DNA from 2 places in the Kitasatospora sp. NPDC089797 genome. Region 2 is predicted to be linked to the other one. Evidence: riboswitches for the same ligand, from Rfam matches in the RefSeq annotation. Region 2 holds a riboswitch; the other holds the start of a gene.
What was found. Region 2 has a riboswitch for glycine ahead of gcvP (aminomethyl-transferring glycine dehydrogenase). Riboswitches for the same ligand answer to the same signal wherever they lie in the genome.
Positions count from the first base shown of each region.

Region 1 (14,286 bases), on a different contig from region 2:
CCAGGCCGCGGCGCTCGGCCTCGGCCCGGATCTCCTCCTTGGTGGTGTCGCCGAGCGGGAAGAGCGAGTGGGCGAGCTGCTCCGCGTCCAGCACGCCGAGGACGTAGGACTGGTCCTTGGCGCCGTCCACCGCGCGGTGCAGCTCGCGCTCCCCGGAGGGCAGGTCGACGACGCGGGCGTAGTGGCCGGTGCAGACGGCGTCGAAGCCCAGCGCGATCGCCTTGTCCAGCAGCGCGGCGAACTTGATCTTCTCGTTGCAGCGCAGGCAGGGGTTCGGGGTCCGCCCGGCGGCGTACTCGGCGACGAAGTCGTCGATCACGTCCTCGCGGAAGCGCTCGGCGAGGTCCCAGACGTAGAACGGGATGCCGATCACGTCGGCGGCCCGCCAGGCGTCCCGGGAGTCCTCGATGGTGCAGCAGCCGCGCGCACCGGTGCGGAAGGACTGCGGGTTCGCGGACAGCGCCAGGTGGACGCCCGTCACCTCGTGGCCGGCCTCGACGGCACGGGCCGCGGCGACGGCGGAGTCGACTCCGCCGGACATCGCCGCGAGCACGCGCAGACGGCCGGTGGACGGTGTGGTCGGGGCCCCCGGGAAGTCAGTCATGATGCCGACAAGCGTACGTGCTGGAGCGGCTGTTCCCGGAGTCGATCTCAGCGCCGCACGGATGCCAGGCCCGCGTTGCGCGCCCGCTGGACGGCCGGGGCGATCGCCCCGGTCAGTGCCGCGACGTCCGCCCCCACCGAGGTGTGGCCGAGCGAGAACCGCAGCGAGGCCCGGGCCAGCAGCGGGTCGACGCCCATCGCCAGCAGGACGTGGCTGGGCTGCGGCACCCCGGCCGAGCAGGCCGAGCCGGTCGAGCACTCGATGCCCTGGGCGTCCAGCAGCATCAGCAGCGCGTCGCCCTCGCAGCCGGGGAAGGAGAAGTGGGCGTTGGCGGGCAGCCGGCCCGTCCCCGCCGGATCGCCGTTGAGCACCGCGTCCGGCACGGCCGCCAGCACCCCGGCCACCAGCTCGTCGCGCAGCGCGCCCAGCATCACGGCCTGCTCGGCCCGGTGCTCGACGGCCCAGGCCGCGGCGGCCGCGAAACCGGCGGCGGCGGGGGCGTCCAGGGTGCCGGAGCGCACGTCGCGCTCCTGGCCGCCACCGTGCAGCAGCGGGACCGGCGCGGCACCGCGGGAGAGCAGCAGCGCGCCGATGCCGAACGGGCCGCCGACCTTGTGCCCGGTGACGGTGAGCGCGGTGAGCCCCGAGTCGGCGAAGGAGACCGGGACCTGGCCGAGCGCCTGCACCGCGTCGGCGTGCATCGGGATGCCGTACTCGGCCGCCACGGCGGCGAGTTCGCGCACCGGCTGGACGGTGCCGACCTCGTTGTTGGCCCACATCACGGTGACCAGGGCGACGGACGCGGGGTCGCGCTCGATCGCGCCGCGCAGCGCCTCGGGGTGTACCCGGCCGTGGCCGTCGACCGGCAGGTACTCCACCGTCGCGCCCTCGTGCTCGGAGAGCCAGTGCACCGCGTCCAGCACCGCGTGGTGCTCGACCGGGCTGCACAGCACCCGGGTGCGGGCCGGGTCGGCGTCCCGGCGGGACCAGTACAGGCCCTTGACCGCCAGGTTGTCGGACTCGGTGCCGCCACCGGTGAACACGATCTCGCTCGGGCGGGCGCCCAGCGAGTCGGCCAGCGACTCGCGGGACTCCTCGACCACCCGGCGGGCCCGGCGGCCGGCCGCGTGCAGGGCCGAGGCGTTGCCGACCACCCCCAGGTGCGCCGTCATCGCGGCGATCGCCTCGGGCAGCATCGGCGTGGTCGCCGCATGGTCCAGGTATGGCATAACCCCCCGATTGTAGAGGGCGCCCCGGCGCCCCGATCCAGAGCCCGCGTTGATCCGGCCACCGCGCGGACACCGGCGTCCGGCACTGGTTTGTACCACTGCACCGCCCAGCGGTTAGCCTGACGGACACGTCTCGCACGAGGTCCAGGGGGTGCTATGTCGCAGTCGGTCGACCGCGCGCTGACCCTGCTCGGCTCGCTCGGCGACGGACCGCTCTCGCTGGACCAGGCCGCCGGCCGCCTCGGGGTGCACAAGTCCACCGCGCTGCGGCTGCTGCGCACCCTGGAGGAGCACGGTTTCGTCCGCCGCCAGCCCGACCTGCGCTACCGGGTCGGCGGCAAGGTGCTGTCGCTGGCCCACCGGGCACTGGAGGACTTCGACGTCCGACAGGTCGCCGCGCCCTACCTGGCCGCGCTCAACGCCCGCTGCGGCTACACCGTCCGGCTGGCCGTGCTGGCCGACGGCGAGGTGCTCTACCTGGACGAGGTGGCCGGGCCCGCCGACACCGGACCGCCCCGGATCGGGCGCCGCGCCCCGGTGACCGGGACGGCGGTCGGGCGGGTGCTGCTCGCCGGACTGGCGCCGGCCGGGCCGGGCGAGGAGGCCGAGCTGGCGGCGGTGCGCCGACGGGGCTGGGCGGCCGAGTCGGCCGAGCACCGGGAGCCGGTGACCTGCGTGGCCGCGCCGGTCGCGGGCAGCGGCGGGCGGACGGTCGCGGCCTGTGCGCTGAGCGCCCCGGCCAGCCGGGTGCCACCGGCCGAGCTGGCCCGGATGCTGCCGGAGCTGCTCTGCACCGCCGAGGCGATCTCGCTCGCCTACGGCGGCTCGCCTACTCCTCGCTGGTGCGAGAACCGTTGCGGTGCCAGGCCCGCGGGGCACGCCAGCCGTACTTCAGGGCGAGCATCCGCAGCCCGAAGGCAGTGAGCGCGGCGGCGGTGCCGGTGGCCCCGGTGAGCCGGTCCGCACCGATCAGCAGCGCCACCAGGGCGGCGCCGACCAGCGCCGGCACGGCGTAGATCTCGCGGTCCCAGCGCAGCAGCGAGGGGATCTCCCCGGCCAGCACGTCGCGGATCACCCCGCCGCCGGCCGCTGTCACCATGCCGAGCGCGACGGAGGCGACCGCGCCCAGCCCGTAGTCGTGCGCCTTCGCGGTGCCGGTGACGCAGAACAGCCCGAGGCCGAGGGCGTCCAGGGTCTGCACCGCACGGTTGATCCGCTCGACCTCGGGGTGCAGGAAGAACACCACCAGCCCGGCCGCCAGCGGGGTGACGAAGTAGCCGAGGTTGGTGAAGGCGGCCACCGGCGTCGCCCCGATCACCAGGTCACGCATCACCCCGCCGCCGAGGGCCGTGACCTCGGCCAGCACACAGATCCCGAAGATGTCCATGTTCTTGCGGACGGCGAGCAGCGCTCCGGAGAGCGCGAAGACGAAGATGCCGACGAGGTCCAGCGACTGCTGCACGTCGGCGGGGAAGATCTGCGAACTCACCGTCCATGTGTACCCGATCCGGCGCGACTTTCCGGACCATGGTCACAGTCCGGATGAAATCGTCTCGTGGCGGCCGCGGGCCGCCGGGGCCGACCGGCCGCACCGGGACACGGCGAGAAGGCCGCCCGCCCCTCTCCGGGGTCGGGCGGCCTTCGTGCCGGTCGGGGCGGCGCTGGGCGTTCCCCTCGCCGCGCTCAGGGCGGCGCTGGGCGTTCCCCTCGCCGCGCTCCGGGCGGCGCTGGTCGTTCCCCTCGCCGCGCTCCGGGCGGCGCTGGTCGTTCCCCTCGCCGCGCTCCGGGCGGCGCTGGTCGTTCCCCTCGCCGCGCTCCGGGCGGTGCTAGTCGTTCCCCTCGCTGCGCTCAGGGAAGTGACACGCGACCTGGTGCCCGGTCTTCAGCGCGGTCAGCGGCGGCTCCTGCGAGGCGCAGACGTCCTGGGCCTTCCAGCAGCGGGTGCGGAAGCGGCAGCCGCTGGGCGGGTTGATCGGCGAGGGCACGTCGCCCTTGAGCAGGATCCGCTCGCGCCCGGCGGAGTGGCGCCGGCGCGGGTCCGGGACGGGGACGGCGGACATCAGGGCGTTGGTGTACGGGTGCATCGGGCTGCGGTAGAGCGAGTCCCGGTCGGCGATCTCGACGATCTTGCCGAGGTACATCACCGCCACCCGGTCCGAGACGTGCCGGACCACCGAGAGGTCGTGGGCGATGATCAGGTAGGTCAGGCCGAGCTCCTGCTGGAGGTCGTCCAGCAGGTTGACCACCTGGGCCTGGATGGAGACGTCCAGCGCCGAGACCGGCTCGTCCGCGATGATCATCTTCGGCTTGAGGGCGAGCGCCCGGGCGATGCCGATGCGCTGGCGCTGGCCGCCGGAGAACTCGTGCGGGTAGCGGTTGTAGTGCTCGGGGCTGAGTCCGCACAGCTCCAGCAGGTCCTGGACGGCCTTCTTGACCCCGCCCTCGGGCTGGACGCCCTGGAGCTTGAACGGCGCGCTGACGATGGTGCCGACGGTGTGCCGGGGGTTCAGCGAGGAGTACGGGTCCTGGAAGATCATCTGGATGTCCCGGCGCAGCGGGCGCATCCCGCCGACGCTCAGGTGGGTGATGTCGGTGCCCTCGAACTCGATGGTCCCGCCGGTCGGTTCGTCGAGCCGGGTGACCAGCCGCCCCATGGTCGACTTGCCGCAGCCGGACTCGCCGACGACGCCCAGCGTCTCGCCGGCGTTGACGGTGAAGTCGATGCCGTCGACGGCCCGCACCGCGCCGGTCTGGCGCCGCAGCAGTCCGCCGCGGATCGGGAAGTGCCGGGTCAGGCCGGTCACCTTGAGCAGCGGCTCGCGCTCGGCGGCGGGCGCCGGCGAAGGGATCGTGGCCCCCTGAGTGTCCGTCATCGGTTCTCTCCAGAAAGGTGGTACGGGGCCGGGCTCACAGCCGGGGCGCGATCTCTTCGGCGAAGATGCGGTGCCGCTCGTCGACCGCCAGGTGGCAGGCCGCGAGGTGTCCGGGCACGGCCTCGGTCAGCGTCGGAACCTCGCCCGTGGAGCGCCCGCCGGTCAGGGCGGCGTACGGGCAGCGCGGGTGGAAGGCGCAGCCGGACGGCACGTTGATCAGGCTGGGCGGGGTGCCCCGGACCGGGACGAGCCGCTCCTGGAGCTCCCGGTCCAGTCGCGGCATCGAGCCCAACAGGCCCCAGGTGTAGGGGTGTTCGGGCGCGTCGAAGAGGCTCTCGGCGGGGCCGCGCTCGACGCACTTGCCGCCGTACATGACCAGGATGTCGTCGGCGAGCTCGGCGACCACCCCGAGGTCGTGGGTGATGATGATGACGGCGGAGCCGAACTCCTGCTGGAGGTCGCGGATGAGGTCCAGGATCTGCGCCTGGACGGTGACGTCCAGGGCGGTGGTGGGCTCGTCGGCGATCAGCAGCGAGGGGTCGTTGACCAGCGCCATGGCGATCATCGCGCGCTGGCGCATGCCGCCGGAGAACTGGTGCGGGTAGTCGTCCACCCGGCGGTCGGGCTGCGGGATGCCGACCCGGTCGAGCATCTCGATCGCCCGGGTCCGGGCCTGCTTCCTGCTCGCCTGGGGGTGGTGCACCCGGTACGCCTCGACGATCTGCGCGCCGACGGTGTAGTAGGGGTGCATCGCGGTCAGCGGGTCCTGGAAGATCATCGCCAGTTCGCGGCCGCGCAGTTGGCGCACCCGGTCCGGTCCGGCGGCGATCAGGTCCTCGCCGTCCAGCCGGATCTCGCCGCTGATCCGGGCCCGCTTGGAGCGGTGCAGGCCCATGATGCCGAGCGAGGTGACGGACTTGCCGGAGCCGGACTCGCCGACGATGCCCAGGGTGCGGCCCTTGTGCAGGTCGAAGCTGACCCCGTCCACCGAGCGGACCAGGCCGTCGTCGGTGTCGAAGTGGATCCGCAGGTCGCGGACGGACAGGAAGGGGTCCCCCAGCGGGGGCCGGGCGGCCCCGGCGGCCGCGTCGGTGGCGGGGCCGGCCGGGGCGGTGTCCGCCGGGGTCTTCTGGAGGTCGGTCACGAGAGCCTCACGCGGGGGTCGACGAGGGCGTACAGGAGGTCGACCACGAGGTTGCAGACGACGATGAAGAAGGCGGCGAGCAGGGTGACGCCGAGGATCTTGGGCAGGTCGTTGTCGCTGATCGCCTGGACGGCGAACTGGCCGACGCCGTTGAGCGAGAAGACCTGCTCGGTGATCAGGGCGCCGCCGAGCAGCAGGCCGAGGTCCATGCCGAAGATGGTGACGATCGGGGTGAGCGCGGAGCGCAGCCCGTGCCGGACGACCACCTTGCGCTCGGCCAGACCCTTGGAGCGGGCGGTGCGGATGTAGTCCTCGCTCATGGTCTCCAGCATTCCGGCGCGGGTGAGCCGGGCGTAGAGCGCGGAGTAGAGGAAGGCCAGCGAGATCCACGGCAGGATCAGGTTGCGGGCCCACATCAGCGGGTCGTCGGTGAAGTCGACGTAGTGCAGGTTGTCCAGGATCGGCCACTCGTAGCTGAACACCGTCAGCAGCAGGGCGCCGGTGAAGAAGACCGGCAGCGAGACGCCGGCCAGCGCGACGCCCATCGAGAGCCGGTCGAAGATCGACCGCGGCTTGAGCGCGGAGATCACGCCGGTGGTGATGCCGGAGACCAGCCAGAGCACCGACGCGCCGATGGCGAGCGAGATGGTGACCGGGATCCGGCTGGTGATCAGCGGCCAGACCTCCAGGTGGCTCTTGAAGGAGTAGCCGAAGCAGGGCACGTGGCAGGTGGCCGGTTCCGGCCCGAACTTGTACTCGGCGCCGGCGAACAGGCCCTTCAGGAAGTGCCAGTACTGGGTGTACAGCGGCTGGTCCAGCCCGAGGTTCTGCTTGACCGCCGCGATCGCCGCGGGGCCGGGGTCCTTCCCGATGTACTGCGCGGCCAGCTGGTCGCTGGTCTCACCGGCGAGGCGCGGGAGCAGGAAGAAGATCGCGAAGGTGACGGCGCTGACGACCAGCAGCAGCACCAGGGCCGCGAGGATCCTGCGGATGATGTAGGCAAACACAGTTGGGCGGCTCCGGCGGCCCGCCGCCGTCCGGGATCTGCCGGACGGCGGCGGGCGCCGCTGCCTTCACCTGCCTTCAGGGATGCGGAGCCAGGCTCTTTACTTGCTGCTGCCGATGTTCAGGTAGTCGTACTCGCCGTTGAAGGCCGAGGTGGAGGCGAGGTTGGTCGCGCTGTCCGGGCGGTACAGGAAGACCTTGAAGTCGGTCAGCGGGACGTAGACCGCGGACTCCATGACCTTCTTGTCGATGTCGCCGTAGATCTTCTCGCGGGCGGCCTTGTCCGGGTTGATCGCGGCGTCGTCGATCAGCTTGTTGACGGCCGGGTCGTTCAGCTGGGCGAGGTTGCTGTTGCCGGAGGGCTTGATCGCGCGGCCGTCGACGATCTGCTGGAGGAAGCCGTAGCCGGTCGGCCAGTCGGCGCCCCACTGCATCATCATCAGACCGATGTTGTGGTCCTGGGTGAACTGCGGCGCGCCGGCCGAGTCGGTCAGGTACTTGCCCTGCGGGAACTGCTGGATCTCGACGTTGATGCCGATCTTCTTCAGCTGGGCCTGGATCTGGGTGGCCGCGGCGACCTCGGTGGCGCGCTCGGTCCGGGCGGTCAGGACGGTGCTGAAGCCGCCGTCCTTGCCGCAGGCCTTCAGCGAGTCCTTGGCCTTGGCCTCGTCGCCCTTGTTGTCCTTGGTCTCGTACAGGTTGAAGTCCTGGTGGCCCGGGATGTCCGGCGGGAGCACGGTGCTGGCCACCTGGCCGCGGATCGGGCCGCCGAGCGCGGTCTGCACCGCGACCTTGTCGATCGCGAACTGGACGGCCTTGCGGCAGTCGATGTTGTCGAACGGCGCGACCTTGGAGTTGATCGCCATGTAGACCAGGCGGCCGCCGTAGGCGTTGTCGGTCTTGGCCTTGAGCTTCGGGTCGCGCAGGATCTGCGCCTGGGTCTGCGGGTCGACGCCGCCGCCCACCAGGTCGACCTGGGCGTTGCCCGCGATCAGGTCCTTGTCGATGGTGGCCTGGTCGACGTTCATCTTGAGCACGATCTTGTCCGCGAGCTGCTTGCGGATCGGGTCGGTGCTCTTGTCCCAGTTGGTGTTCGGCACCAGGACGGCCTGCTTGCCGTCCTCGTAGGACTCGAACTTGTAGCTGCCCGAGGAGACGACGTGCTTCACGTAGTCGGCACCGGTGTCCTTGGCCTGCGGGACCGGCGCGGTCTGCGGGGCGCTGACCAGGTAGTCGAAGTCGGCGAAGGGGTGCTGGAGGTGGAAGACGATCGTGGTGTCGTCCGGCGTCTCGATCGACTTCAGGTCGCCGGTCTTGTCCTTGTACGGGCCCTGGTACGGCGTCGGGTTGTCGACCAGCAGGTCGTGGAAGTACGTCGGGCCGTTGGAGTTCACCTCGGGCGCGAAGTTGGAGCGCTCCACGGCGTACTTGACGTCCTTGGAGCTGATCGGGGTGCCGTCGTCGTACTTCAGGCCCGCGCGCAGCTTGTACGTCCAGGTCAGGCCGTCGGGGCTGACCTGGCCCATCGACTCGGCCAGGTCCGGGACCAGCTTGTTGCCGTCGGCGCCGGCGCCCGGGCTGAAGGTGGTCAGCGGACGGCCGTACAGGCGCGCGAAGTTGTAGATGTACGCGTAGTAGGTGTTGCCCGGGTCGAGCGAGTCCGGGGTGCCCTTCATCTCGTAGGTGACCGTCCCGCCCTTCTTGTCCGAGACGTTGACGATCTGCTTGGTTGCCGCGTCGGCGCCGCTCGCGTCGCCGGAGCCGGACGAGGAGGAGGAGCTGCCGTCGCCGCTCTTGGAGCTGGACGTACAGCCGGTGACGACCAGGACCGCGGCGGCGGCCAGGGCGGTCAGCGCGACGGTGCGGGACCTACGCATGGTGGGATCAACCCCTTGAGGATGTGGAGGAGGGAATGCCTGACGCCGAGTCAGTCGCTCGTGGGTCAGTTGCTCTTGGGATCGAGGGCGTCACGCAGCCCGTCGCCGAGCAGGTTGAACGCGAGCACGGTGATGAAGATCGCCACACCGGGGACCACCATGTACTGGGGGTCCACCTGGTAGTAGTTCTTCGCGTCGGCCAGCATGCCGCCCCAGGAGGACTGCGGGGGCTGGATGCCGACGCCGAGGAAGCTCAGCCCCGCCTCGAAGAGGATGTTGGTCGGGATCAGCAGGGTCGAGTAGACCAGGATCGGGCCGACCAGGTTGGGCAGCAGTTCCTTGAACAGGATGAACGGGCCGCGGGCGCCGAGGCTGCGGGCCGCGTGGACGAACTCCCGCTCGCGCAGCGAGAGGGTCTGCCCGCGCACGATCCGGCCCATGTAGGGCCAGTTGAAGAAGCCGATCACGAAGATCAGCACCATGATGTGCAGCGGGAGCCCGTGGAGGCCGAACGCGCCGCCCTGGAGCGAGGCGGAGATCGCGATGGCGAACAGCAGCAGCGGGAACGCCAGGAAGACGTCCATCAGCCGGCTGATCAGGGTGTCCACCCAGCCGCCGTAGTAGCCGGCCATCACGCCGAGCACGGTGCCGATGGTGTTGGACAGCACGGTCGCGCCGAAGGCGACCAGCAGGGAGACCCAGGAGCCGTCGATCACGCGGGCGAGCAGGTCGCGGCCCTGCAGCGGGTCGACGCCGAGCGGGTGGTCCGCGCTCATCCCGCCCCAGTCCCCGAGCGGGATCCCACCGAGGTTGGCGTCCAGCAGGTCGGTGTTCGACGCGTCGGGGTCGAGCCCGAACACGGATTCCAGCGGCCCGGACAGGACGGCCAGCAGGATCAGCAGGATCACCACGATGCCGCCGGCGACGGCGGCCTTGTCCCGTTTGAAGCGGGTCCAGGCGATCCGACCGAGGGAACGGCCCTCGATCGTCTTGACCGGGGTCGGGGAGGACGGCGCCTCCGGTCCGTTCCCGGCGGTGGAGATGGTTGCGGTCATGGTCAGTTGGTCCCCTCGCCGACGGTGGCCGGCCCACGGGCGCCGGGCGCCGGGATCGGCGGTACGGCTGCGGACGTGCGGAGGTGCTAGGAGCGGGTGTTCGCGGCAGTACGTCGTGCACGGGTACTGCCACCACGCGGGATGGGCATCGCGTGGATCGAGCGGTCGGCGGGCGCGTTCACCTTCGTGGGGTTTCCAGTACGCGCTATGCGTTGCGCAGAACTCTCTGCCATCCGAACTGGCTTGCGCCAGCCCTGCCAACCGACAGATGCCCAACTGTGATCTGCCTGCATGCACCTCCCCGATCTTCGGCATATACCTCTTCACACGGCTGTAACTGCCATGTCAAGATGTGCCCGTATCAAGGCCGGAAAATTCGTCCGGAAAGCACCGAAGCCGACCTGATGACCCATCAAGTCGGCTTCGTGCTGGAGCTTTTATCGAAAAGGGGTTTCGCCGATCAACGGCCCGGGTATCCGGGCCACGGCCGCTGGGGCTGCCCCCAGCCCGGCGCCGGCGGCTGGGTGCCGTACGGGGCGTACCCCGGCCCGGCCACCGACCGCCCCGGCCCCGGCTGTCCCGGCAGCGACTGCCCCGGGTACGGCGCGCCCTGCGGGTACGGGCCCGACGGCGGACGCCCCGCCTCCCGGTCGAAGAACGGCCGCGCGTTGGCGCGCATCCACAGCGCCACCGGGTCGTACTCGTCCGCCATCGCCACCGTGGACACCGCGAGCCCCTCCGGGGCCACCGCGATCGCCCGCTGCATCAGTGCCCGCACCGCCTCCACCGCCGGCGGTGAACTCTCGTACAGGTCAAGGCCGATCGCCAGGTACGGCTCCCCCACCGCGGGCTGCACCCAGGCCCGGCGCAGCGCCCGCACCGCGCGCACCTCACCGGCCTGCCGCTCCAGCAGCGCGAAGAACGGCTGGGCGTTCACCTGCGGCTCGCTCAGCTTCAACGGACCGGCCGGCAGCCGGTCCAGGCCCGCGGCGATCCGCCGCAGGTCCGCCCACGGCACCCCGACCCCGCCGCCCGGGGCGTGCGGGTTCAGCCAGAGGCCCCAGCGGGTGCGGTACAGCGAGGCGGCGATCTCCCGCCCCGAGACGACCTCGTGGGCCCGGGCCCAGCCCGAGGCCGTCAGCTGCTCGGGCGAGGTCACGGCCGGCGCGTAGCCGTGGCCGCTGATCTCCATGTTCCCGTACTGCGCGTCCGGGCTGCCCGGCGTGCCGTGCCACAGCAGCATCCAGACCCGACCCTCGGCCAGCGCGTGCAGCAGCCGCTCGTACGCGTCGAAGCGCTCCGGCGCGACCTCGCGCAGGACCTGCTCCAACGCGCCCGGATCCGCGCCCGGGCGCCCGGCCGGAGCCTGGCCCCAGGGCCCCGGCACCCCGCCCGCTCCCGTTCCCGCACTCATGCGCCCACCTCGCCGCGCCTCTTTCCTGAACCCGCCGGCCCGTCAGCCGCCTGCACGCACCCTATGGCGCGGCACCGGCCGCCGCCACGGCGACGTGCCTGTGAAGGATCCCCGCTCACACCCGCGTGTAGAAGGGCATGACCTGGGTGAGCAGCCACCCGACCACCGGGTCGTCGGCGAGGTCGAGCAGTACGAGGTGGACGCCGCCGGGCAGCGGCGCGGTTCCCAGCGCCCGCCCCAGCGCCTCGTTCACCGCACCCGGGTCGGCCGGGGCCGCCGGATCCAACTGCACGCCCACGAACATCACCGTCGGCTCGCCCTCGATGCTGGCCAGCGCCCGGCGCGCGGTCAACACCCCCGGCAGGGCCGACAGTTCGGCCCGGCAGGCGGCCAGGAAGTGCTCCGGGTCCTCGCCCGGCACCGGCTCGCGCAGCGCCACCCGGCCGCCGGACGGCGCCTCCACCGCGTCCCCGGCCTGCTCCCACCGGTCGTCGCGCGGGCCGCGGCGCAGCTCGGCCACGCCCTGCGGCGGCACCGGGATGCCCACCGCCGCCTCGGGGTTGACCGCGATGCCCACTCCCAGCGGCAGCCCGCGGGCGAACTCCCAGGCCGGGGCGACCGCGAAGGCCATCCCCGGCGCCTGCTGGAGGAACACCTCCTGCGAGGAGAACACCGGCACGTACGGGGCCCCGGCCAGCTCGACGGTCGGCAGGTCCAGCGCCTGCCCGGCCGGGTCGCCCCCGGCCGGCAGCGGGATCCACACCTGGCTGCGGGCCAGCACCTCGATCACCCGCGGCGTCGCCCCGGGATCGCCCAGCGCGGCCGTCAGCACCTGCTCCAGCTCGTTCGCCGGCCACGCACCGCCCGACGGCGCCGCCTCCGGCCCGCCCCACCCCTGCTGCTGCTCCACCGGGTACCCCATGCGCCGCGATCCGCCCTCGTGCCGGTCGGCCGCCCACTGCTGCGCCGACGCGGAGAAGTTTAGGGCTCGCGTTCGCCCGTCTGCCGTGTGACCGGGTCCCCCCTCCCCTCGCGCGCGCGGACGTGCCATGATGTGCGCGTCCGACGGCATGCGCCGCGGGCCCCCACAACTCCACACCGGCCGCTCGAACCCGCGCGGGAGAGCCCGGAGTGCCCCTCAGGAGGCACAGCCGGCGCCGAAGGAGCAAGTCCTCCCCGGAATCTCTCAGGCCCCCCTACCGCGCGGGTTAGGCACATCTGGAAAGCGGCGCACGGCCCGGTCGCGCGCCCACCCACGGTGCAAGCCGCCGTCCTGTCCCCGATGCTGGAACCAGCTGATGCTGGTCACAGCCGAGGGCAGGCGGGCGGTGAAGCTCTCAGGTCCGACGACAGATGGGGAGACCCACGCCGCCGCATGCCCGCGCGCAGGGGTCGGCCCCGAACGGGTCCGGTCCGGCGCGTGCACCCCTGAGTGCCCCGACCGAGGAGTTCCTGGCCATGTCGTCCCTCCGCTTCACCGCTCTCGACGCGCTGCACCGCGCCCTCGGCGCGACCATGACCGACTTCGCCGGCTGGGACATGCCGCTGCGCTACGGCAGCGAGCGCGAGGAGCACCTCGCCGTCCGCACCAAGGCCGGCCTGTTCGACCTCTCCCACATGGGCGAGATCACCGTCACCGGCCCGCAGGCGGGCGAGATGCTGGACCACGCGCTGGTCGGCTTCGTCTCCGCCCTCGGTGAGCTGCGCGCCCGCTACACCATGATCTGCGCCGAGGACGGCGGCATCCTGGACGACCTGATCGTCTACCGCCTGCGCGAGGACGCCTTCCTGGTCGTCGCCAACGCCTCCAACGCCCAGCTGGTCCTGGACGAGCTGATCGCCCGGGCCAAGGGCTTCGACGCCGTCGTCACCGACGACCGCGACACCTACGCGCTGATCGCCGTGCAGGGCCCGGAGGCCACCGCGATCCTGGCCGGGACCACCGACGCCGACCTGCCCGGTCTGAAGTACTACGCGATCCTCCCGGCCACCGTGGCCGGCCATGACGTGCTGCTGGCCCGCACCGGCTACACCGGCGAGGACGGCTTCGAGGTCTTCTGCGCCCCGGCCGACGCCGAGGCCGTCTGGCAGGCGCTGACCGCCGCCGGCGAGGGCCGCGGCCTGGTCCCGTGCGGCCTGTCCTGCCGCGACACGCTGCGCCTGGAGGCCGGCATGCCGCTGTACGGGCACGAGCTGTCCACCGACCTGACCCCGTTCGACGCCGGCCTGGGCCGGGTCGTCCGCTTCGACAAGACCACCAACGAGGGCGCCTTCGTCGGCCGCAAGGCCCTGGAACTGGCCGCCGCCGCGGCCGAGACCAACCCGCCGAAGGTGCTGGTCGGCCTGGTCTCCGAGGGCAAGCGGGTGCCGCGCGCCGAGTACACGGTGGTCTCCACCGAGGGCGCGCCGATCGGCCGGATCACCTCGGGGGCGCCGTCCCCGACCCTGGGCAAGCCGATCGCGATGGCCTACGTGGACGCGGCCCACGCCACCCCGGGCGGCACCGTCGCGGTGGACGTGCGCGGCAAGCACGAGCCGGTCCAGGTCGTGGCGCTGCCGTTCTACAAGCGCGCCCGCTGACGCGCCCGGCGAGGCCGTCGCCGCCCCCGTTTTCCCGATCGACGCATCCCGGAGCCGTCCGCGCGGCGGCCCGCTGCGCCGTGCCCGCTTCCCATCCTGGAGAATGACGCCATGAGCAACCCCCAGCACCTGCAGTACACCAAGGAGCACGAGTGGCTGACGGCCGCCGAGGACGGTGTCTCGACGATCGGCATCACCAAGCACGCCGCCGACGCGCTCGGTGACATCGTCTACGTGCAGCTGCCCGAGGTCGGCGACGCGGTGACCGCCGGCGAGACCTGCGGCGAGCTGGAGTCCACCAAGTCGGTCAGCGACCTGTTCTCCCCGGTGACCGGCGAGGTCACCGAGGTCAACCAGGACGTCCTGGACGACAACAGCCTGGTCAACAGCGCCCCGTTCGAGGGCGGCTGGCTGTTCAAGGTCCGGGTGGAGTCCACCGACGAGCTGCTCAGCGCGGACGCCTACACCGCCTTCATCGGCGGCTGACGCTCCCGACCGGGGCGGC
Region 1 is NZ_JBFBGS010000064.1:36,600-50,885, forward strand. Features, by position in the region: gene mnmA (tRNA 2-thiouridine(34) synthase MnmA) at 1-604, opposite strand, end outside; gene AB0O91_RS36005 (cysteine desulfurase family protein) at 652-1,833, opposite strand; gene AB0O91_RS36010 (IclR family transcriptional regulator) at 1,990-2,757, shown strand; gene AB0O91_RS36015 (trimeric intracellular cation channel family protein) at 2,663-3,322, opposite strand; gene AB0O91_RS36020 (dipeptide ABC transporter ATP-binding protein) at 3,660-4,706, opposite strand; gene AB0O91_RS36025 (ABC transporter ATP-binding protein) at 4,741-5,766, opposite strand; gene AB0O91_RS36030 (ABC transporter permease) at 5,847-6,857, opposite strand; gene AB0O91_RS36035 (ABC transporter substrate-binding protein) at 6,957-8,732, opposite strand; gene AB0O91_RS36040 (ABC transporter permease) at 8,798-9,787, opposite strand; gene AB0O91_RS36045 (enhanced serine sensitivity protein SseB C-terminal domain-containing protein) at 10,248-11,201, opposite strand; gene AB0O91_RS36050 (enhanced serine sensitivity protein SseB C-terminal domain-containing protein) at 11,317-12,123, opposite strand; glycine riboswitch at 12,309-12,413, shown strand; gene gcvT (glycine cleavage system aminomethyltransferase GcvT) at 12,660-13,781, shown strand; gene gcvH (glycine cleavage system protein GcvH) at 13,893-14,267, shown strand.
Region 1: another riboswitch for glycine. It lies ahead of gcvT (glycine cleavage system aminomethyltransferase GcvT); the one in region 2 lies ahead of gcvP (aminomethyl-transferring glycine dehydrogenase).

Region 2 (14,286 bases):
GTCGCCGCTGGTGCAGCCGCTGAGCCTGGACGAGGCCTTCGTCGACCTGGAGGCCGGTCCGTACGGTCCGGCGCTGGCAGCGGCGGACCACGCGACCGGGGAGCGGCTGGTGCTCGCGCTGGCGGAGGACCTGCGGGCGGACATCCACCGGTTCACCGGGCTGACCGGCTCGGTGGGGGCGGCGGGCTCCAAGCTGATGGCGAAGATCGCCTCCGAGCAGGCCAAGCCGGACGGGCTGGTGCTGATCGAGCCGGGGCAGGAGCGGGCCGTGCTCGGCCCGATGCCGGTCCGGGCGCTGCCCGGGATCGGGCCGGCCACCGAGCAGGTGCTGCGGCGGGCCGGGCTGAGCACGGTGGCCGACCTGGCGGAGGCGGGGGAGGCCGAGCTGGTCCAGCTGCTCGGCCGGGCGCACGGCGCCGGGGTCTTCCAGATGTCGACGGGCCTGGACGAGCGGCCGGTGGTGGCCGACCAGGACGCCAAGTCGGTCTCGGTGGAGGACACCTACGAGGTGGACCTGGCCGACCGGGACCGGGTGCTGCGCGAGGTCGAGGCGCTGGCCGGCCGCTGTGTGCGGCGGTTGCGCGCGGCGGGGCGCTCGGGGCGGACGGTGGTGCTCAAGGTGCGGCGGTTCGACTTCTCGACGCTGACCCGTTCGGAGACCCTGGGCGGGCCGACCGACGACGAGGCGGTGATCACCGCGACGGCGCGGCGGCTCGCGGAGCAGGTGGACATCACCGGCGGGGTCCGGCTGCTCGGGGTGGGCGTGGCCCAACTGGCCGACTACACCCAGGAGGACCTGTTCGCGCAGGCCCTGCGGGAGGAGGCGGCGGAGCACGTCGAGGCGGTCGAGGCGGCGGTGGCCGAGGAGGAGCCGGAGGAGCCGGTGGTGCGGCGCTGGATGCCCGGGCAGGACGTCCGGCACGCCGAGTGGGGGCCGGGCTGGGTGCAGGGCAGCGGGGTGGGGCGGGTGACCGTGCGGTTCGAGACGCCGTGGAGCGGGCCGGGGCGGGTGCGCACCTTCGCGGTGGACGACCCGGAGCTGGAACCGGCCCGGCCGCTGCCGCTGCGGGAGGCCGGGGACCCGGCGGGGGAGGGGGCGTGAGCGGGCCCGACCGGGGAGGGGCACGGGGCGGGGAACGCGGAACGGCCCCACCCGGTGGGAAGCACCGGGTGGGGCCGCATACCGTGCCGGACCCCGGACGGTCGTGATGCCCTCGCGACCGAGCGGAGGCCGGGCCCGCGCGTCCTGTCCCTGAGCGCGCGGGCCGGACGCCTCGTCAGGCGTCGGTCTTGGCCAGCGCGGGGCTGGAGTCCTGCTGGGCCGGGCCGCCGGTGACGGCGGTGACGGCGGGCTTGACGTTGCGGATCAGGAAGGGGACGACGCCGGCGATGATGCAGACGACGGCCGTGGTCCAGAACGCGTGCTTGTAGGCGTCCAGGGTGGGCAGCTGGACCGGGATCTTGATCGGCAGCTTGATGGTGTCACCGGTCAGGATGGCGGTCATCACGGCGGTGCCGATCGCGCCGCCGACGGTGCGGAGCACGGAGTTCATGCCGTTGGCGATGCCGCTCTGCTCGACCGGGACGGCGCCGTTGATGTAGGCGGGCATCGCGGCGAAGGCGAGGCCGATGCCGAGGCCGAAGATGGCGGAGGCGGTGTAGATGTCGCCCTCGTGGCTGTGCCGCAGGGCCAGGTAGGCCATCGCGATCGCACCGAGGACGCCGCCGAGGACCAGCGGCAGGCGGGGGCCGCGGCGGGCGATCAGCAGCGCGCCGACCGGGGCGGCGACCATCGAGCCGATCGCGGACGGCAGCAGCATCACGCCGGCGTGCAGGACGGTCGCGGTGAAGCCGTAGTGGGCCAGCTGCTCCGGGGTCTGGGCGAAGTTGCTGATGACCATGAACGAGCCGTACATGCCGAAGCCGATGAGCAGACCGGCCAGGTTGGTGAAGGCGACGGCCGGGCGGCCCATCATCTTCAGGTCGACCAGCGGGTGCGCGACCTTGGTCTCGATGACGCCCCAGATCAGGGCGACCACGGCGGCGACGGCGAACAGGCCGAGGGTCTTGGTGGAGGTCCAGCCCCAGTGGTTGCCCTGGCTGACCGCGACCAGCAGGGCGGAGAGCCAGGCGGCCAGGGCGAGGGCGCCCAGCGGGTCGGCGCCGCCCTCCTTGTCGACGACCGGGTCGGACGGGACCCGGAAGGCGACCAGGGCCACCGCGAGCAGGCCGAAGGCCAGGCCCATCCAGAAGATCGACTTGTAGTTCCAGTGCTCCAGCAGCAGGCCGGTGGCGACCAGGCCCAGGCCGGAGCCGACGCCCATCGAGGCGCTGATGGCGGCGACGCCGCCGGTCACCTTCTGCTTGGGCAGCTCGTCGCGGACGATGCTGATCGCCAGCGGCATCACGCCACCGCCGGCGCCCTGGAGGACGCGAGCGACGATCAGCCAGGTGAAGGAGTGGGTGCAGACCGCCAGCGCCGAACCGGCGACCAGGCCGGCCAGCGAGATCAGCAGCATGGGCTTGCGGCCCCGGAGGTCGCCGAAGCGGCCCAGCAGGGGAGTCAGCACGGCGGCGGACAGCAGGTTGGCGGTCATCAGCCAGGTGATGTTGGAGCCGGAGACGTCCAGTTCCTTGGCCAGCGACGGCAGGATCGGGACGACCGCGGTCTGCACCACGCTGAACGACAGCATCGCCAGGATGAGGGCCGGCAGGACCCGGGCGTTGCTCTGCTTCTCGGCCGCGGTGGTGGGCTGTGGTGCCTCACTCACGGTTGCTTCCTCCCGTACATAGTGAATGAACTGAAGTAACTTTGCCGGGAGATACTTCAGAGTGTCAAATATCGAGTGGTTAAGATTTGGCAAAGTGGAAGGGTTGGCCTGCGGTACACCGGGGGTGACGGAGGGTCGGGAACGCCGAGGGCCCCGGACCGGAGTCCGGGGCCCTCGGGATCGCGGGGGTGATCAGACCAGCGGGCGCAGTGCGGCGGGGCGGGAGCCGTCGGCGGCCGGGGTCGCGGCGGTGGGCTCGGCCGGCGAGCCGGGCGCGGTGGTGGCGGCGGTGTTGTCGTGGACCTCGACGTGCTCGCGGCGCAGTTCGTCCCGGACCACCTCCTCCTCCGTGTAGCGCTCGACCACCAGGCGGACCCGCTCGATCGGGGCGAGGTACTTGCGGACCACCGGCCGCTCCTCACGGAGGGTGACCTCCTCGACCGCCTCGGCGATCTCCTTCTCGCTGAGCGAGGCGCGCTCGGCGTCGCTGACCGGCATCCGCTCCACCCGGACCCGCTCGCGGACCACCGGGACGCGGCGCTCGACCTGCTCGCTGGTCACGTACTTGCGCAGCTTCGCGGTGCCCAGGACGTGCCACTCGGTGGTGATGTCCAGGCGCTCCTCGCGGCAGGTGATCTCGACCGGGCCGTTGGGGGCCGAGGCGGCGGCCGTGCCGTTCGGTGCGGGGGCGGCCGCGCTCGGCGCGGGCTGCGGCTTGGACTCGACGACGGGGGCGGCGGCCGGGGCGGGCGCCGTGCCGTTGGTGGTCGGTGCGGGGGTGCTGAGGGTCCGCACGTGGGCCTCCGTGGCGGTGTCGGTGCTGGTGTCCGGGGTGGTGGTGGTCATCGTCGGGCCGGGGTCGGGGGAGTGGAAGGCGAGCGGCCGGGCGGCCGCGGCGGCCGAGGTGGTGCCGAAGTCGAGGTCGGGCTGGGCCGCCCGGCCCGTCCCGTCCGCGGACGGGCGGCCGTCCACCGGGGTGTCCAGGCCGTAGTAGCGGTAGAGCTGGAGCTCCTGGGCGGGCGACAGGTGTTGGCCCACGCCGAAGTCCGGCGAGTCCTTGACCAGCGACTTGTCGTAGGGCACCCGGAGCTCGTCGCCGGAGAACTCGCTCGTGGTGAGCGGGACGAAGGCGTCCCGGCCGAAGATGCCGGTCCGGACGGCCGCCCACTCCGGTTGCCCGGTGGCGTCGTCCAGGTACACCTCGTCGACCGTGCCGATCTTGTCTCCGTTGCGGTCGACCGCCTTGTGGCCGATGAGGTCCCGGGGGTCGATGTCGGTCTGCACTCTTTCCTCCAAGCGCTGCGCCTGCGGAACTCCCGCAGGTAAGGCGGCCGGAGCACCCGTTCCGTCCGCCACTTCACACCAAAAGGCATGAATCGGACGGGCGCGAGCGGGGTGCGGCCGGACGGGTCCGCGCTGGGCCGTCCGGGGGACGCGCGTAGACCCGGAGTGACCCGACACACCCGTGATCGGAAGGCTTCCCGCTGGTACCCTGGGCGGCGACCGCCGAGCCCGCTCGGGAGAGTCCCCGACAGTGAAAACCGCTGGTCGGGGCGCCGAAGGAGCAACTCCTCCCCGGAATCTCTCAGGCATCCGTACCGTGCGGGATAGGTCACTCTGGAAAGCAGGGCAGGACCGCCGGCGCGGGAGTCGGCGATCACCACCCTCACCGACGGTGCAAGCCGACCGAGCGTCCCGGCGCGAGGTGCGGGCGAAGCTCTCAGGTACCGATGACAGAGGGGGAGGCCTTTCGGGTCGCCCGCCCAGGCTGGTCCGCTGTCCGCAGCGGCGTTGGCCGGCCGGCGTGCGCACCCCTGCCGGTCCGTGACCAGGAGGCCTCGACCACCATGAACGCCCAGCCGAACGCGGGACGCCCCACCGGCGCCTCGACCCTCACCGAGCTTGAGCTGGCCAGCCCCTTCGAGAACCGCCACATCGGCCCCGACGCCGCCGCGCAGGAGAAGATGCTGGCCTCCGTCGGCTACGGCTCGCTGGACGAGCTCGCCGCCACCGCCGTTCCCGAGGCGATCCGTTCCATCACCGCCCTGGACCTGCCCGCCGGCCGCAGCGAGGCGCAGGTCCTCGCCGAGCTGCGCGAGCTGGCCGGCCGCAACCAGGTGCTCCAGCCGATGATCGGTCTGGGCTACTACGGCACCTTCACCCCGCCGGTGATCCTGCGCAACGTCATGGAGAACCCGGCCTGGTACACCGCCTACACCCCGTACCAGCCGGAGATCTCGCAGGGCCGCCTGGAGGCGCTGCTGAACTTCCAGACCCTGGTCTCCGACCTGACCGGCCTGCCGACCTCCGGCTCCTCGCTGCTGGACGAGGGCACCGCCGCCGCCGAGGCGATGGCGCTGGCCCGCCGCGTCACCAAGGTCAAGGGCGGTGTCTTCCTGGTCGATGCGGAGACCCTGCCGCAGACCGTCGCGGTGATCAACACCCGTGCCCTGCCGACCGGTGTCGAGGTGGTCGTCGCCGACCTGTCCGAGGGCATCCCGGCCGAGATCGCCGAGCGCGGCGTCTTCGGCGTGCTGCTGCAGTACCCGGGCGCCACCGGTGTGGTCCGCGACCTCGCCCCGCTGATCGAGCAGGCGCACGGGCTGGGCGCGATCGTCGCCGTCGCCGCCGACCTGCTGGCGCTGACCCTGCTCAAGTCGCCGGGCGCGCTGGGCGCCGACATCGCCTGCGGCACCTCGCAGCGCTTCGGCGTGCCGATGGGCTTCGGCGGCCCGCACGCCGGCTACCTCTCGGTGCGCGCCGAGTACGCCCGCTCGCTGCCCGGCCGCCTGGTCGGCGTCTCCGTCGACGCCGACGGCAACCGCGCCTACCGGTTGGCGCTGCAGACCCGCGAGCAGCACATCCGCCGCGAGAAGGCCACCAGCAACATCTGCACCGCCCAGGTGCTGCTCGCCGTGATGGCCTCGATGTACGCCGTCTACCACGGCCCGGACGGCCTGGCCGACATCGCCCGCCGCACCCACCGCTACGCGGCCGCCCTCGCCGAGGGCCTGCGGGCCGGCGGCGTGGAGCTGCTGCACGGCGAGTTCTTCGACACCGTGACCGCCGTCGTCCCGGGCCGCGCCGCCGAGATCGCCGCCGCCGCCCGCGCCAACGGCGTCAACGTCTACCAGGACGGCGCGGACCGGATCTCGGTCTCCACCGACGAGACCACCACCCGCGAGCACCTGGCCGGCGTCTGGGCCGCGTTCGGCGTCCCCGCGGTCGAGGTCGCCGAGGCCGCCGACGCGCTGCCGGCCGCGCTGCTGCGCGAGGACGAGTACCTGACCCACCCGGTCTTCCACAGCCACCGCTCGGAGACCGCCATGCTGCGCTACCTGCGCCGCCTGTCGGACCGGGACTACGCGCTGGACCGCGGCATGATCCCGCTGGGCTCCTGCACCATGAAGCTCAACGCGACCACCGAGATGGAGGCGGTGACCTGGCCGGAGTTCGGCCAGCTGCACCCCTTCGCGCCGGTCGACCAGGCCGCGGGCTACCTGACCCTGATCCGCCAGCTGGAGCAGCAGCTGGTCGAGGTCACCGGCTACGACGCCGTGTCGATCCAGCCGAACGCGGGCTCGCAGGGCGAGCTGGCCGGCCTGCTGGCCGTCCGCGCCTACCACCACGCCAACGGCGACGCCCAGCGCGACGTCTGCCTGATCCCGTCCTCGGCGCACGGCACCAACGCCGCCTCCGCGGTGATGGCCGGCATGCGCGTGGTCGTGGTGAAGACCCTGGTCGACGGCGACGTGGACGTCGAGGACCTGAAGGCCAAGATCGAGCAGCACCGCGACAGCCTCTCGGTGCTGATGGTCACCTACCCGTCGACCCACGGCGTGTACGAGACCCAGATCACCGACATCTGCGCCCTGGTGCACGAGGCCGGCGGCCAGGTCTACGTGGACGGCGCCAACCTGAACGCCCTGGTCGGCCTGGCCAAGCCGGGCAAGTTCGGTGCCGACGTCTCGCACCTCAACCTGCACAAGACCTTCTGCATCCCGCACGGCGGTGGCGGTCCGGGCGTCGGCCCGGTCGCGGTGCGCGCCCACCTGGCGCCGTACCTGCCGAACCACCCGCTCCAGGAGGAGGCCGGTCCGGCCACCGGTGTCGGCCCGATCTCGGCCGCGCCGTGGGGCTCGGCGGCGATCCTGCCGATCTCCTGGGCGTACGTCCGGCTGATGGGCGGGGAGGGCCTCAAGCACGCGACCCAGGTCGCGGTGCTGAACGCCAACTACATCGCCAAGCGCCTGGCGCCGCACTTCCCGGTGCTCTACACCGGCCCGGGCGGGCTGGTCGCGCACGAGTGCATCATCGACCTGCGCCCGCTGACCAAGGAGACGGGCGTGACGGTGGACGACATCGCCAAGCGCCTGATCGACTACGGCTTCCACGCGCCGACGATGTCCTTCCCGGTGGCCGGCACGCTGATGATCGAGCCGACCGAGTCCGAGGACCTGTACGAGATCGACCGCTTCTGCGACGCGATGATCGAGATCCGGGCCGAGATCGACAAGGTCGGCTCGGGCGAGTGGGCGGCCGACGACAACCCGCTGCGCAACGCCCCGCACACCGCCGCCACCCTGGCGGGCGACTGGGCGCACGGCTACTCGCGGCAGGAGGCGGTCTTCCCGGCGGGCGTGAACCCGGCGGACAAGTACTGGCCGCCGGTGAGCCGGATCGACGGCGCGTACGGCGACCGCAACCTGGTCTGCTCCTGCCCGCCGCTGGACGAGTACGGCGTCTGACCGGCTGAGCACGCGAAAAACGGCAGGGCCCCGGGGAAACGTTTCCCCGGGGCCATGCTCCGTGGTGTCGCGCTGCGCGTCGTCGGGTCGGCGGCCGTGCCTTCGAGGCGGCCCGGGGCCGTACGGTTCCGGCCGTACGGTGTGCGGGCCCGGGCGGGGCTCAGGCCGCGTGGGCGACCGGGCGGCGCGGGGCGATCACCCGGCCGTCGGGCAGCAGTTCCCCGGTGTCCTCGAACAGGACGACACCGTTGCAGAGCAGGCTCCAGCCCTGCTCCGGGTGGCAGGCCACCGGTTCGGCGGCCTCGCGGTCCTCGGACTCGGCCGACGGGCACTCAGGACGGTGCTGGCACATACGCGTACCCTCGCTTCGCTCTGCGATCCTCCCCGTGGTGCGGTCCCCGTCGGTCGAGCCGTCCGGAGCCGCCGCGGTGGTCGGATCCTGTCCGGGCGCCGACCAGGTGTGGACCGGCGCTCAAGTGGGTAGGACAGGTGGTCCTTCCACGCTGGTTCCCAGTGTCGGCATCCGCGGGCGCGCGCGCAGGGATTTCGTGACATGCGCCACAACTCCCGGCCAGAGATCACCCGTTCAGGTGGGGCCCGGGGGAAAAGACGCACGGACGGGTCAGCCCGGACATGGCCCGGTGGAGCCATGGCGGGTGGCCCCCTCGGGTGGTAACCGTTCGGGCGAGGGCGTCAGGCGGGGCGGACGGCGCGGCGGCGACCCGGCCCGGGCGCGACGAAGGGCCGCCGGGTGGACTGCCCGGCGGCCGGTGCGGCGGTGGTGGTGATGCGGCTCGGTGCGGCTCGGTGCGGCGGGGAACGGTGGAGCGCGGCGGGGTGCCGGTGGTGCCTCAGGCGGAGCCGAGCAGCAGGGGCCCGGCCAGCGGGGTGCGGGTGAGCAGGGGGAGCAACTCGGCGGCCGGATAGGCGCGGTACGCGGTGACCCCGAGCGGGGCCGGGGCCAGCGGGATCAGCAGGTCGGCGGACGGGCCGGCGTCCGGGCTGTGCAGCCAGAGCGCGGTGGCGTACTGGCCCGGGAAGGTGAGCAGCCGGGGCTGGCGGCGGGAGCGGGAGCTCTGGGCGAGCTGCCAGGCCTCCCGCAGGGCCCGGACCGTGGAGGAGAGGTAGGGGCCGGCGGTGAAGTGGGAGAAGGTGTGTCCCTCGGCGCTCTGGACGACCTCGGCGGCGGCGGCCACCTCCTGGCCGTCCTTGATCAGGAAGCGCCAGCCGGTCCGGCGGGCGGCGGGGAGTTCGGGGCGCGGGCCGTCCAGGACGTGCACCGCGAGCGGGTGTGCCGGGAGCAGTGGACCGCTCGGATGGCGCAGCGCCGCGGCGGCGGGCTGGCGCAGCGCGGTCTCCGAGTCGAGCGCGCCCAGGACCGCGCGCAGGGCGCTCGGCGGGGGCTGAGGGGTCTGCAGGGTCATGGCGGGGTCCGCCTCTCCTAGCGAGATCGGCGTGCGAGTGCGGCATACCGGCGCGGCGGGGTGCGTCTTCGGTGACGGGGGCCCCGGCCTTGTCCGGTTGTGCAGGATCGCGGTGCCGGCGCGGTCGCCGCCGTCGACGAGGGACTCGGGGCGGGAACGGACCGGCCGGAACGCAGTGCGAACTCAGCGAAGTTCATCGAACAAATGCGCAGGGTGATCTGTTTATCACAGGCGGTGGTGGCGGGCAAGTCCACAGATGGTCTGAATATCCGTCAGTTGCCTTGCATTGCAAGCCAGTACGCGTGTTCGGGTATCGATCTTCGAGGTGGGCATATTGCTGGCACGGTCGACCGGCCGGGTGTCTCAGGAGGAGGGGACCGTGGGCGAGAAGGTCGTGGCGACTCGGGCGGATCTGGCGGACCGGCAGCAGTACCGGCTCAAGCTCCAGGCCTGCCTGGACGCGCTCGGGCGGATGCTCCGGGAGGACCGCTTCGACCGGCCGCGAGCGGTCATGGGGCTGGAGATCGAGCTCAACCTGGCCGACGAGCAGGGCCTGCCGGTGATGCGCAACGCCCAGGTGCTGAGCGCCATCGGCTCCAGCGACTTCCAGACCGAGCTGGGCCAGTTCAACATCGAGGTCAACATCGTCCCGCACCGGCTGTGCGGGCACGTCTTCGAGGAACTGCGCGAGGAGATCGACACCGGGCTGCGCTACGCCGACCGGCAGGCCGCCGAGGCGGGCGCCCGGATCCTGATGGTGGGCATCCTGCCGACCCTGGAGAACGACCACACCGGGCTGGAGGCGATGAGCCGCAACCAGCGGTACAGCCTGCTCAGCGATCAGATCCTGGCCGCCCGGGGGGAGGACATCGCGCTGGACATCGAGGGCGTCGAGCACCTCCGGCTGGAGTCGGTCACGATGGTCGCCGAGGCCGCCGCGACCTCGTTGCAACTGCACCTCCAGGTGACCCCGGAGCGGTTCTCCTCGGTGTGGAACGCGGCCCAGGCGATCTGCGGGCCGCAGCTCGCGCTCGGCGCCAACTCCCCGTTCCTGTTCGGCCGGGAGCTGTGGCGGGAGACCCGTCCGGTGCTCTTCCAGCAGGCCTGTGACACCCGTTCGGCGGAGCTCAAGGCGCAGGGAGTGCGCCCGATCACCTGGTTCGGCGAGCGCTGGGTGGACTCGGCGTACGACCTGTTCGAGGAGAACCTGCGCTACTTCCCGGCACTGCTGCCGATCTGCGACGACGAGGACCCGCTGAAGGTGCTGGCCTCCGGCGGTGCGCCCCGGCTCGCCGAGATGCGGCTGCACAACGGCACCATCTACCGCTGGAACCGGCCGGTGTACGACGTCTCCGGCGGGGTCGCGCACCTGCGGGTGGAGAACCGGGCGCTGCCGGCCGGGCCGACGGTCGCCGACACCCTGGCCAACGCGGCCTTCTACTACGGGCTGGTGCGGGTGCTCGCCGAGCAGCCCCGGCCGGTCTGGACCAGGCTGCCGTTCGACCGGGCGGACGAGAACTTCCGGCAGGGCGCCCGGTACGGCATCGACGCGGTGTTCCAGTGGCCGCGCCCCGGCCGGGCCGGCCGCGGCGGCGGGTTGCAGACGGTGTCGGCGGTCGACCTCGTCCTCAACGAGCTGCTGCCGATGGCCCACCAGGGGCTGGACGAGTGGGGCGTGGAGCCCGCCGACCGGGACCGCTACCTGGGGATCATCGAGCAGCGCTGCCTGCGCCGCACCAACGGCGCCGCCTGGCAGAGCGCCACCTTCCACCGGCTGCGCGAGCGGTACGGGATGGACCGCCCGGCCGCGCTCGCCGCGATGACCAGGCGCTACGCCGAGCACATGCGGGCCGGCGAGCCGGTGCACACCTGGCCGGTCGGCTGAGCCGCCCGCCCGCTGTGTCAGGATGATCGCTCCGGTCGTCGGCCGACCGCCGGAGCCATCGCCTGTTCGACGCAGGTCCGTCCGCTGGAGCGCCCGTGACGACCCGCCCGACCGTGCCGGAGACCGGGCGCCCCGACCGCCGCCTGCTCGGGGTGGAGCTGCTGATCGTCCTCGGCCTCTCGCTCGGGGCCAGCGGGATCAGCGCGCTGATCAGCTTCGCCGGCTCGCTCACCGAGCCGGTCCGGCTCGGCCAGCAGGTCGCCACGCTGAACGGCTCGCGCGCGCCCGGGCGGCCCTGGCTGGACCTGGTCTGGCAGCTCTACTCCATCGCCCGCGGACTGATGCCGGTGGTGCTGGTCGGCTACCTGCTGGTGCGCGAGGGCGTCACGCTGCGGGTGCTGGGCTTCGACCTGCGGGAGAAGCTGCGCGACCTCGGCCGGGGCGCGGGCGTCGCGGCGGCGATCGGCGGCTCCGGCCTGGTGCTGTACCTGGTCTCCCAGGCGGCCGGGTTCAATCTGACGGTGGCGCCCTCGGGACTGCCGGACGTCTGGTGGCGGGTGCCGGTGCTGGTGCTGTCGGCCTGGCAGAACGCGATCCTGGAGGAGGTCGTCGTCCTCGGCTACCTGCTGCGCCGGCTGGGGCAGCAGGGGTGGTCCTGGCCGGCCGTGGTGGTGGCCAGTTCGGTGCTGCGCGGTTCGTACCACCTGTACCAGGGGGTCGGCGGGCTGGTCGGCAACATGGTGATGGGGGCGGTGTTCTGCCTGCTGTACCGGCGCTGGGGGCGGGTGATGCCGCTGGTGGCGGCGCACGCGCTGATCGACACGGTGGCCTTCGTCGGGTACGCGCTGCTCGCCGGGCACGTCAGTTGGCTGCCGACCCCCTGACCGCCGCCCCGCCGGCCGACAGCGACAGGGCGCGCGGCGGCCGGCTGAGCAGCCGGTCGACGTGCCGGCGCTCCAGGCCCTGGCCGGGGTCGATCGACAGCAGCAGCCGGTCCCGGCGCAGGAGCGAACGGCGGAGCAGCCGGGGCGGGATGACGTCGTCCACCCAGGCGAACGGGCGTCCCTCGGCGTGGCGCAGCAGCGGGGCCCACTTGCGGGCGGAGAACAGCTCCATCAGCGGGACGCACGGGTCGCCGGGCTGGGGGACGTAGCCGGTGAAGCGGACGAAGGGGAGCGGGTCCAGGCCGATCGCCGGGGCGATGTGGGTGTTGGCGTGCTCCTCCCAGGTGGTGGCCCAGACCAGTTCGTACGTTCCGGAGAGTTCGCGCAGCCAGCTGCCGTGCTTGGCGGCGAGCAGGACGGCGTAGCCGAGCAGGGTGTGGGAGTCGAAACCGGCGTCGGGATGCGGACAGACCGGGTTCAGCACCCCGTCGACGTCCAGGAACAGCAGTGGCTTCGGCACCGGTGGGCCCCCCAAGTGGAATGGTCTCTGCTACCTGGTCGGACGATCCACGGGGACCGGTGGTTGCTCGCCGACGGGCGCACGCGGGGCGCACAGGGCGCTCACGGCGCGGGGGCGGGCTCGTCGGCGGGCACCGGTGCGTCCGCAGTGCTTCGCCGCGGCTCCCGGCGGGAGAGCCGGCGGACCTGGGGGTCGATCAGGACCGCGACGCTGAGCAGCAGGCAGAGGCCGGCGCAGGCCCAGAGCGCTCCGGACAGGCCGAGCGCGACGGCGGCGGGGCCGGCCAGGGCGGTGCCGATCGGGGCCAGCGAGTAGGAGCCGAGCTCGTCGTAGGCGGAGACCCGGGAGAACATCTCCTCGGGGACCTCCTGCTGGAGCGCGACCATCCAGTTGACGCCGAAGACGGTGACGCCGACGCCGGACAGGAACATCGCGGCGACCAGCAGCGGGAGCGGTGCGTGGACGGCCAGGGCGAGGGCGGGCACCCCGAAGAGGAACACGCCCCAGTTGCCGACCAGCAGGATCCGGCGGGGGCGCCAGCGGACCATCAGCAGGCCGGTGACGACCAGTCCGACCCCGTAGGCGGACATCGCCAGGCCCCAGTCGGCGGCGCCGCCCAGGTACGCGTTGGCGTACGCCGGCCCGTACACCGCCTCGACCGCGTTGACGCAGGCCACCAGGACGGCGAACTGCAGCACGATCACCCAGAGCCAGCGGCGGGAGGCGAACTCCTGCCAGCCCTCGCGCAGGTCGCGCAGCATGCCGCCGCCGGTGGGGGCCGGTGCGGTCTCGGCCTCCAGCAGGAAGCGCAGGGCGGCGGCCGCCAGGAAGCAGAGGGCGTCCAGGGCGAGCACCCAGCCGGGGCCGACGGCGGTGGTGAGCAGGCCGCCGAGGGCGGCGCCGCCGATCTGGGCGGCGTTCTGGCTCATCCGGAAGACCGAGAAGGCGCGGGCCGCGTGCTCCTGCGGGGCGGCCTGCATGATCATCCCGCCGGCCGCGGGGGAGTAGAGGGCGTAGCCGGCGCCGCCGGCGGCGGAGAGCAGCAGCAGTTGCCACAGCTGGACCGTCCCGGCCAGCACCAGGGCGGCCAGGACGGCCTGGGCGGCGGCGCTGAACAGGTTGGCGGCGACCATGATGTGGTGGCGCGGCAGCCGGTCGGCGAGGGTGCCGCCGAGCACCAGGAACAGGACGGTGGGCAGCAGGCGGGCCGCGGTGACGTAGCCGACCTCGGCGGTGCTGCCGCCGTTGCCGAGGACGGCGAAGGCGGTGGCGATGGGGGCACCGGCGTTGCCGAGGCCGCTGATCACGGTGGCGGCGGTCTGGATCCGGAAGTTGCGGCTCGCCCAGGCGAGGCGGCGGGCACGCGGAGGGTGGGGGGTGGGCACCCGGGTGACTATGGTCGGAGTTTGGACAGGTGTCCAACGGGTTTTCGCACCCGGCCGACGACGTCGGACGGGGTGTCCGCAGGCCTCGGACGGCCGGTGCCGGAGGCTCAGCCGAGGTGGCCCCAGAGGAAGGTGAGGGTGCGCCGCCAGGCCGTCCGGGCCTGGAGGGCGTCGTAGCCGCCGAGCAGGTTCTCGTCGTTCATGAAGGCGTGGCCGGCCGGGTAGAAGTGGATCTCGGGGCGGACGTCGGTGGCCTCGCCGATCCGGATCGCGGCCTCGTCCACGGCGGCCATCGGGATGGAGCCGTCGAGTTCGCCGAAGTGGCCGAGGACGTGGGCGGTCAGGCCGCGGTAGTCGAAGTCCGGGTCGGGCGGGAGGCCGTAGAACGGGACCACGGCGGCCACCGCGTCGCCGGCGCGGGCGGCCAGCATCAGGGCGAAGCCCCCGCCCATGCAGAAGCCGACCGCGCCGACCGCGTCGCCGACCACGCCGTCCAGCGAGAGCAGGAAGCCGACGGCGCCGGAGAGGTCCTCGACGGCCTGCTCGACCGGGAGTTCGCGCTTGAGCCGGGCCGCCTCGGCGGGGTCGTGGGTGGTGGCGCCCCCGAACAGGTCGGGGGCGAGGACGGTGAACCCCTCCGCGGCGAAGCGGTCGGCCGTGTCCGCGACC
Region 2 is NZ_JBFBGS010000033.1:10,704-24,989, forward strand. Features, by position in the region: gene AB0O91_RS25560 (DNA polymerase IV) at 1-1,102, shown strand, start outside; gene AB0O91_RS25565 (MFS transporter) at 1,278-2,771, opposite strand; gene AB0O91_RS25570 (PRC and DUF2382 domain-containing protein) at 2,964-4,055, opposite strand; glycine riboswitch at 4,279-4,382, shown strand; gene gcvP (aminomethyl-transferring glycine dehydrogenase) at 4,619-7,519, shown strand; gene AB0O91_RS25580 (DUF5999 family protein) at 7,680-7,871, opposite strand; gene AB0O91_RS25585 (hypothetical protein) at 8,371-8,943, opposite strand; gene AB0O91_RS25590 (glutamate--cysteine ligase) at 9,323-10,828, shown strand; gene AB0O91_RS25595 (CPBP family intramembrane glutamic endopeptidase) at 10,924-11,712, shown strand; gene AB0O91_RS25600 (HAD domain-containing protein) at 11,690-12,232, opposite strand; gene AB0O91_RS25605 (MFS transporter) at 12,334-13,617, opposite strand; gene AB0O91_RS25610 (alpha/beta fold hydrolase) at 13,725-14,286, opposite strand, start outside.